DNA from 2 places in the Enterobacter sp. C4G1 genome. Region 2 is predicted to be linked to the other one. Evidence: riboswitches for the same ligand, from Rfam matches in the RefSeq annotation. Region 2 holds a riboswitch; the other holds the start of a gene.
What was found. A riboswitch is a leader RNA that binds a small molecule or an ion and turns the genes downstream of it on or off. The one in region 2 is predicted to bind thiamine pyrophosphate.

Region 1 (4,353 bases), 490 kb from region 2:
GCACATCCTGATGAATACCGTGACCGAGGTTAAAGACGTGGCCTTCACCCTGACCAAAGCCCGCCAGAATAGTTGCGACCTCTTCTTCGATACGTGCAGGCGGTGCATACAGCATGGATGGGTCCATATTGCCTTGCAGCGCCACTTTGTCGCCCACGCGGCGACGTGCATCGGCGATATCGGTCGTCCAGTCCAGCCCAAGCGCGTCACAGCCTGTTGCTGCCATCGCTTCGAGCCACTGACCGCCACCTTTGGTGAACAGCGTTACCGGCACGCGGCGGCCTTCATTTTCGCGCAGCAGACCATCAACAATTTTGTGCATGTAATAGAGCGAGAATTGCTGATAATCGCGCCCGGTCAGCACACCACCCCAGGTATCGAAAATCATCACTGACTGCGCACCCGCTTTAATTTGAGCATTCAGATACAGCGTGACGCTCTTCGCCAGCTTGTCGAGCAGCGCGTGCAGCGCCAGTGGCTCGGCATACATCATCTTTTTGATCACGGTAAAGGCTTTGCTGCTGCCGCCTTCAACCATGTAAGTCGCCAGCGTCCACGGGCTGCCGGAGAAGCCAATCAGCGGCACTTCGCCTTTCAGCTCGCGGCGGATAGTGCGTACCGCATTCATCACGTAGCCCAGTTCACCTTCAGGATCGGGAACAGGCAGCTTATCGACATCCGCTTTGCTCTTAATCGGGGAAGTGAAACGCGGGCCTTCGCCGGTTTCGAAATACAAGCCAAGACCCATGGCATCAGGGATAGTCAGAATGTCCGAAAAGAGGATCGCCGCGTCCAGTGGATAACGTCGCAGCGGCTGGAGCGTCACTTCGCAAGCCAGTTCCGCGTTTTTGCACAGCGACATAAAATCCCCCGCCTGGGCACGGGTGGCTTTGTACTCCGGGAGATAGCGGCCAGCCTGGCGCATCATCCACACCGGAGTGACATCAACGGGCTGGCGCAGCAGCGCACGCAGATAACGATCGTTCTTCAGTTCGGTCATTTTTGCAGTTCCTTAAGCGTCATGGCCTCAGTGTAACATGTCACTCAGCATCAGCCCGACACATTGCTACGGTATCTTCAATAAGCCGGCGCGCCACGGTGCCCGGTGGCGGTAACAGCGGTAAATCGTCGTAACGATACCAGTTCGCCTCCAGCAGCTCTTTCTGGTCGATAACGATCTCGCCGCTGTCGTATTCGGCCATAAACGCGGTCATCAGTGATTGCGGGAACGGCCACGGCTGTGAGGTGACATAGCGCAGGTTTTTCACCGTAATCCCGCTCTCTTCCATGACTTCGCGTGCTACTGCCTGCTCCAGCGTCTCACCCACTTCAACGAATCCGGCTAACACGGTATGTACGCCGTTGCGATGGCGGGTGTGTTGCGCCAGCAGGATCGAATCTTCCCGGCGGATAGCGACAATGATGCACGGCGCAATTTGCGGGTAGTAACGTTCCCGGCAATGGCTGCACAGCATCGCCCATTCGGTTTTGCTCGGATGCATGGTATGGCCGCAATAGCCGCAGTATTTATGCGAACGGTAAAACTCCGCCAGCTGCACACCGCGGCCAGCCAGCTGGAACAGCCCGACATCAAGATCGAGTACCTGACGAACCGATCCCATATCCTGACGGCGGGCCTGCTGGATCATCCACACAGGATCGCCCTGCCACTCGCCGATCCTCAGCGCAGGTTGGCCCACAAGATCGAATTTTTCTGCCGCGCCATAGGGTATTTCCCCTGCGGGCAACCATAATTTTTGTTCGTGACTGACTAACCACCAACCGAGATCTGATTTTTCAATAATACGATCCATATCTATTGCACTACCTTCGCTTCACTGACATGTTGTTAGCATCGTGGTTAAATTTTGGGTAAGCAGATTCAATTCTAAACCTTGCGGAGTCGAACATGTTAAACCAGCTGGAAAGCCTGACAGAGCGCGTTGGAGGAAGTAACAAACTGGTGGATCGCTGGCTACATGTACGCAAGCATCTGCTCGTGGCTTATTACAATCTGGTCGGTATTAAGCCTGGCAAAGAATCCTACATGCGCCTGAACGAAAAAGCGCTGGATGATTTTTGTCAGAGCCTGGTCGACTACTTGTCCGACGGCCATTTCAATATTTATGAACGTATTATCCGCGAAATGGAAGGGACAACGCCGTATTTAGCGGCCAGCAAACTCTATCCGCTGCTGGAAGCCAACACTCAGCAGATTATGGACTACTACGACTCCACGCTTGAGAACGCTATTGATCACGATAACTATCTTGAGTTCCAGCAGGCGCTGTCCGATCTTGGCGAAGCCCTGGAAGAGCGATTTACGCTGGAAGATAAACTGATCGCCCTCGCGCTGGACAACGATTTGAACATCAGTAACGAAGAGAACATCGCGCGGCCTGCTTGAGTTCTTAATCGTTAACGAGTAATTTACAAACATTCGCCCCTCTCACGAGGGGGATTTTTCTTGTCGGAGTGCCCAGCGTTTGCAAAAACGCGGGCTGAGACCGTTAATTCGGGATCCGCGGAACCTGATCAGGCTAATACCTGCGAAGGGAACAAGAGTCACACTGCTGTTGTATCGCCCCTGGGCGATCTCCTCTTGCTTCATCCGTCGTCTGACAAGCCATGTCCTTCACTTTTGGAATGAGCTATGTCTACCACTAAACTGACCCGTCGCGAACAACGCGCACAAGCACAACACTTCATCGACACCCTGGAAGGCACCGCTTTCCCGAACTCAAACCGCATTTATATTACCGGCTCTCAGGCGGATATCCGCGTCCCGATGCGTGAAATCCAGCTTAGCCCAACGCTCATTGGCGGCAGCAAAGAGGATCCGCAGTTTGAAGATAACGAAGCGATCCCGGTGTATGACACCTCTGGCCCGTATGGCGATCCTGAGATTGCGATCAACGTTCAGCAGGGTCTGGCAAAGCTGCGCCAGCCGTGGATTGACGCCCGTAATGACAGCGAAGAACTCAACGAGCAAAGCTCCGCATATACCAAAGAGCGCCTGGCCGACGACGGTCTGGACGAGCTGCGCTTCACCGGCCTGCTGACCCCGAAACGCGCCTCAGCAGGCAAATGCGTAACCCAGCTACACTATGCGCGCCAGGGTATCGTCACGCCGGAAATGGAGTTCATCGCCATCCGCGAAAATATGGGACGTGAACGTATTCGCGGTGAAGTGCTGCGCCACCAGCATCCAGGAGAAGGTTTCGGCGCGCGTCTGCCGGGAAATATCACCCCGGAATTTGTGCGTGACGAAGTGGCCGCCGGGCGCGCCATTATCCCAGCGAACATCAACCACCCAGAATCAGAGCCGATGATCATCGGGCGTAACTTCCTGGTGAAGGTCAACGCCAACATTGGTAACTCGGCGGTGACCTCCTCCATTGAAGAAGAGGTGGAAAAACTGGTCTGGTCTACCCGCTGGGGTGCAGACACGGTGATGGACCTCTCTACCGGGCGTTACATCCACGAAACCCGCGAGTGGATCCTGCGTAACAGCCCGGTACCGATTGGTACTGTGCCCATTTATCAGGCGCTGGAAAAAGTGAACGGCATCGCCGAAAACCTCACCTGGGAAGCCTTCCGCGATACGCTGCTGGAGCAGGCTGAACAGGGTGTGGACTATTTCACCATCCACGCCGGTGTGCTGCTGCGTTATGTGCCGATGACCGCTAAACGCCTGACCGGGATTGTCTCGCGCGGCGGCTCAATCATGGCCAAATGGTGCCTGTCGCACCATCAGGAAAACTTCCTGTACCAGCACTTCCGCGAGATTTGCGAAATCTGCGCGGCCTACGACGTTTCGCTCTCACTGGGCGATGGCCTGCGTCCAGGCTCGATTCAGGATGCCAACGACGAAGCGCAGTTTGCCGAACTGCATACGCTGGGCGAACTGACCAAAATCGCCTGGGAGTATGACGTGCAGGTGATGATTGAAGGACCGGGACATGTCCCTATGCAGATGATCCGCCGCAACATGACCGAAGAGCTGGAGCACTGCCACGAAGCGCCGTTCTATACTCTGGGGCCATTGACCACAGATATCGCGCCAGGCTACGACCACTTCACCTCCGGGATTGGCGCGGCGATGATCGGCTGGTTCGGCTGCGCCATGCTCTGCTACGTAACGCCGAAAGAGCACCTCGGTCTGCCGAACAAAGAAGATGTCAAACAGGGTCTGATCACCTACAAAATTGCCGCCCACGCAGCGGATCTGGCGAAAGGCCATCCGGGCGCGCAAATCCGTGATAACGCGATGTCGAAAGCACGCTTCGAATTCCGCTGGGAAGATCAGTTCAACCTGGCGCTCGACCCGTTCACCGCCCGCGCCTACCACGA
Region 2 (4,353 bases):
GTCGGAACGCTTAGCAAGCCACAGGCTGACCATGATCCCGGCGATGGCGTTGACGGTGTAAAACAGGCCAACCCAGAATGGCTGCGCCCCGACTTCGCGGCTGAGAAACAGGCTCAGCGTTGGCGCCTGGAGCGCCCCGGCCACACCCATCATAAAAGCCACCAGCATAAATGCGGCATACACGCCATTCAGGCGTCGCCCCATCGTCATCAACCAGAGCATACGCAAATCCTTGTGAAAGCAGTTTGAAATTGGGTGAAATAGTAAACGAAAAAAGCCAGCAAAAACATTTTGCTGGCGGGTGATTAGCACCAATACTCAGTCACACATGATCGAGGCGAGTTAGCGAGAAGAGGTCGATTTTGTAACATCCCACTGCATCAATTCTTCCAAAATTTTCAGCCGTTGCTCTGCACACTGGCGGGCCAGCCAGGACACTCCCTTTGTCGCTGAAAAGTACTGCTGATAAAACTGACGTGCGGTAGACCTCTTCATAATTTACCTCCTCGCTTCATCGGGAAGAATTATTGGCTTAATATAGGGATAAATAAATTGCTGATTTTTTGTCAGGAGTTCCCCTTTTATGCCTTCTGGTCGTCTGCAACAACAATTTATCCGCCTCTGGCAATGCTGCGAGGGGCAATCCCAGGACACCACGCTAAATGAGCTGGCCGATCTACTGAACTGCTCTCGCCGTCATATGCGTACCCTGCTCAACACCATGCAGCAACAGGGCTGGCTGAACTGGGAAGCAGAGGCCGGACGTGGCAAACGTTCACGCCTGAGCTTCCTCTACACTGGCCTTGCGCTGCAACAGCAGCGCGCAGAAGACCTGCTGGAGCAGGACCGGATCGATCAGCTGGTGCAACTGGTGGGCGATAAGGCTGCCGTACGTCAGATGCTGGTGTCACATCTCGGGCGGAGCTTTCGCCAGGGGCGGCATATTCTGCGGGTGCTCTACTATCGTCCAATGAAAAATCTGTTACCCGGCACGGCGTTACGGCGTTCAGAAACCCATATGGCGCGACAAATCTTCAGCGGCCTGACGCGCATAAATGAGGAAAACGGGGAACTGGAAGCTGATATCGCTCACCACTGGCAGCAACTTTCCACTCTCCACTGGCGATTTTTTTTACGCCCCGGTATTCATTTCCACCACGGACGTGAGCTGGAAATGGCCGATGTCATCGCGTCGCTGGAACGCGCCCGTAAGCTTCCGCTCTACTCACACATCATCCACATCCATTCGCCGACCGCCTGGACGCTGGATATTGAGCTGTCGCAGCCAGACAAATGGCTCCCCTGGCTTCTGGGCTATGTGCCGTCGATGATCTTGCCCGGCGAATGGAGTTCCCTGAATAATTTTGCCAGCCAGCCGGTTGGCACCGGGCCTTACGCCGTTTCACGCAATAATAATAATCAGCTTAAGATCCGCGCTTTTGATGACTATTTTGGCTACCGGGCGCTGATCGACGAAGTGAACGTCTGGGTATTGCCGGATATCAGCGAAGAGCTGAGCGTTGGCCTGACGCTCGAAGGCCCCACCACAGGTGAGAAAGCGGTCGAAAGCCGTCTTGAAGAGGGCTGCTACTATCTGCTGTTTGACAGCCGCACCCATCGCGGCGCAAATCAGGAGGTCCGTAAGTGGATAAGTCATGTACTCGCCCCATCTAACCTGATTTACCACGCGGAAGAACAGTATCAGACCTACTGGTTCCCGGCGTATGGGCTGCTGCCACGCTGGCATCACGCGCGTCCGGTGCCATGCGAAAAACCCGCTGGGCTAGAGTCCATCACCCTGACCTTCTACCGCGAACACGTAGAGCACCGCTTTATTGCCAGAATCATGGCGAAACTGCTGGCAGCCGTTGGGGTGACGCTGGAGATCCAGGAAGTTGATTATGACGAGTGGCACCGCGGCGATGTGGTGAGTGACATCTGGCTGAACAGTGCTAACTTCACCCTGCCGCTCGATTTCTCGCTCTTTTCACACCTGTACGAGGTGCCATTGATCCAGCACTGTATCGACCGGGACTGGCAGCAAGACGCCGCCCAGTGGCGCGCAGGCGAGATGAATCTGGCTTCGTGGTGCCAGCAATTACTGGCTCAGCAGGCCATTGTGCCGTTGATCCACCACTGGCTGATGATTCAGGGGCAACGCAGTATGCGCGGCTTACGCATGAACACACTGGGCTGGTTTGACTTTAAATCGGCCTGGTTTGCGCCGCCTGAGCCATAACACTTTCGCAATATTCACCAAATCATTACAATACCGCCGTTCTCAACGGGGTGCTGCATCACTGATGTGCGCTGAGATAATACCCGTCGAACCTGATCCGGATAACGCCGGCGAAGGGATTTGAGGCTGTCGCTCAAAATCCTTTGCCACTCAACTATGAGGTGCAAAGTGTTAAAAAAAGTTCTTCCTCTGCTGGTGCTGATTGCACTGCCTGCTGCTGCTAAGCCTGTTCTGACGGTCTACACCTACGACTCTTTCTCGGCCGACTGGGGCCCGGGCCCGGTGGTAAAAAAAGCCTTTGAAGCCGACTGTAACTGCGAGCTGAAATTTGTCGCGCTGGAAGATGGCGTTTCGCTGCTTAACCGTCTGCGCATGGAAGGGAAAAACAGCAAAGCCGACGTGGTGCTTGGCCTTGATAACAACCTGCTGGACGCTGCCACACAAACTAAGCTGTTTGCCAAAAGCGGCGTGTCAACCGATGCCGTCAGCGTGCCTGGCGGCTGGAAAAACGACATCTTCGTTCCCTTTGATTACGGCTACTTTGCCTTTGTTTATGACAAAAACAAGCTGAAGAACCCGCCCAAAAGCCTGAAAGAGCTGGTTGAAAGCGATCAGAAATGGCGCGTGATTTACGAAGACCCGCGTACCAGTACCCCGGGTCTTGGCCTGCTGCTGTGGATGCAAAAAGTCTATGGCGATAAAGCGCCGGAAGCCTGGCAGAAGCTGGCTGCGAAAACCGTCACTGTCACGAAGGGCTGGAGTGAAGCCTATGGTCTGTTCCTGAAAGGGGAAAGCGACCTGGTGCTGAGCTACACCACTTCTCCGGCTTACCACATTATTGCCGAGAAGAAAGACAACTACGCGGCTGCAAACTTTGCAGAAGGCCACTACTTGCAGGTTGAAGTGGCTGCACGTACCGCCGCCAGCAAGCAGCCGGAGCTGGCAGAGAAGTTCCTGAAATTTATGGTTTCTCCTGCGTTCCAGAATGCTATCCCGACGGGCAACTGGATGTATCCGGTCACCAGCGTTGCGCTGCCGGCAGGCTTTGATCAGCTTTCTAAACCGCAAACCTCACTGGAGTTTACGCCGCAGCAGGTTGCTGCACAGCGCACAGCATGGGTAAGCGAATGGCAAAGCGCCGTCAGCCGTTAATTGCAGGCTGGTTACTCCCCGGACTGCTCGCCGCCATCCTGATGGTTGCGGTAAGTCTGGGGGCATTTCTTGCGTTATGGTTAAACGCGCCAGAGAGCGATCTGCTCTCTCTCTGGCACGATAGCTATCTCTGGCACGTCATTCGTTTCTCTTTCTGGCAGGCGTTTCTCTCGGCGCTGCTGTCGGTTATTCCTGCCATTTTTCTGGCGCGAGCACTTTACCGAAGACGATTTCCTGGCAGACAGGCATTGTTGCGCCTGTGCGCCATGACGCTGATCCTGCCCGTGCTGGTTGCCGTTTTCGGTATTCTCAGCGTCTATGGCCGTCAGGGCTGGCTGGCCTCGCTCTTTACCCTGCTTGGCCTGGAGTGGACCTTCTCCCCTTATGGATTGAAAGGCATTCTGCTGGCGCACATTTTTTTCAACATGCCGATGGCCACGCGGCTCTTTTTACAGGCGCTGGAGAACATCCCCGGCGAACAGCGTCAACTTGCTGCCCAGCTGGATATGCGCGGATGGTCGTTCTTCCGTTTCGTCGAATGGCCCTGGCTGCGTCGGCAAATTCCACCGGTCGCCGCCCTGATCTTTATGCTCTGCTTTGCCAGCTTCGCAACCGTGCTCTCGCTTGGCGGTGGCCCGCAGGCCACAACGATTGAGCTGGCTATCTATCAGGCCCTGAGCTACGACTACGATCCGGGGCGCGCGGCGCTACTGGCGATCGTACAGATGCTCTGCTGCCTGGTGCTGGTATTACTGAGCCAGCGTCTGAGCAAAGCCATCCCGCCTGGGGCGAATCAGATTTCAGGCTGGCGCGACCCGCAGGATAGCCTGCACAGCCGCCTCACCGATTTCGCACTCATTGCGCTGGCGCTCTTACTTCTGCTGCCGCCGCTTCTGGCGGTGGTGGTGGATGGCCTGAACCTGAATATCCTGTCCGTATTACGACAGCCCGTGCTCTGGCAG

Region 1: linked by a shared signal. The riboswitch ahead of thiC (phosphomethylpyrimidine synthase ThiC) and the one ahead of thiB (thiamine ABC transporter substrate binding subunit) in region 2 are both predicted to bind thiamine pyrophosphate.

Annotation. Positions count from the first base shown of each region.
Region 1 is NZ_JBQVVV010000001.1:1,345,178-1,349,530, reverse strand. Features, by position in the region: gene hemE (uroporphyrinogen decarboxylase) at 1-1,000, opposite strand, end outside; gene nudC (NAD(+) diphosphatase) at 1,041-1,814, opposite strand; gene rsd (sigma D regulator) at 1,910-2,407, shown strand; TPP riboswitch at 2,462-2,575, shown strand; gene thiC (phosphomethylpyrimidine synthase ThiC) at 2,654-4,353, shown strand, end outside.
Region 2 is NZ_JBQVVV010000001.1:1,831,521-1,835,873, reverse strand. Features, by position in the region: gene ACT9TW_RS08845 (sugar efflux transporter) at 1-222, opposite strand, end outside; gene sgrT (glucose uptake inhibitor SgrT) at 343-495, opposite strand; gene sgrR (HTH-type transcriptional regulator SgrR) at 584-2,239, shown strand; TPP riboswitch at 2,276-2,376, shown strand; gene thiB (thiamine ABC transporter substrate binding subunit) at 2,408-3,391, shown strand; gene thiP (thiamine/thiamine pyrophosphate ABC transporter permease ThiP) at 3,367-4,353, shown strand, end outside.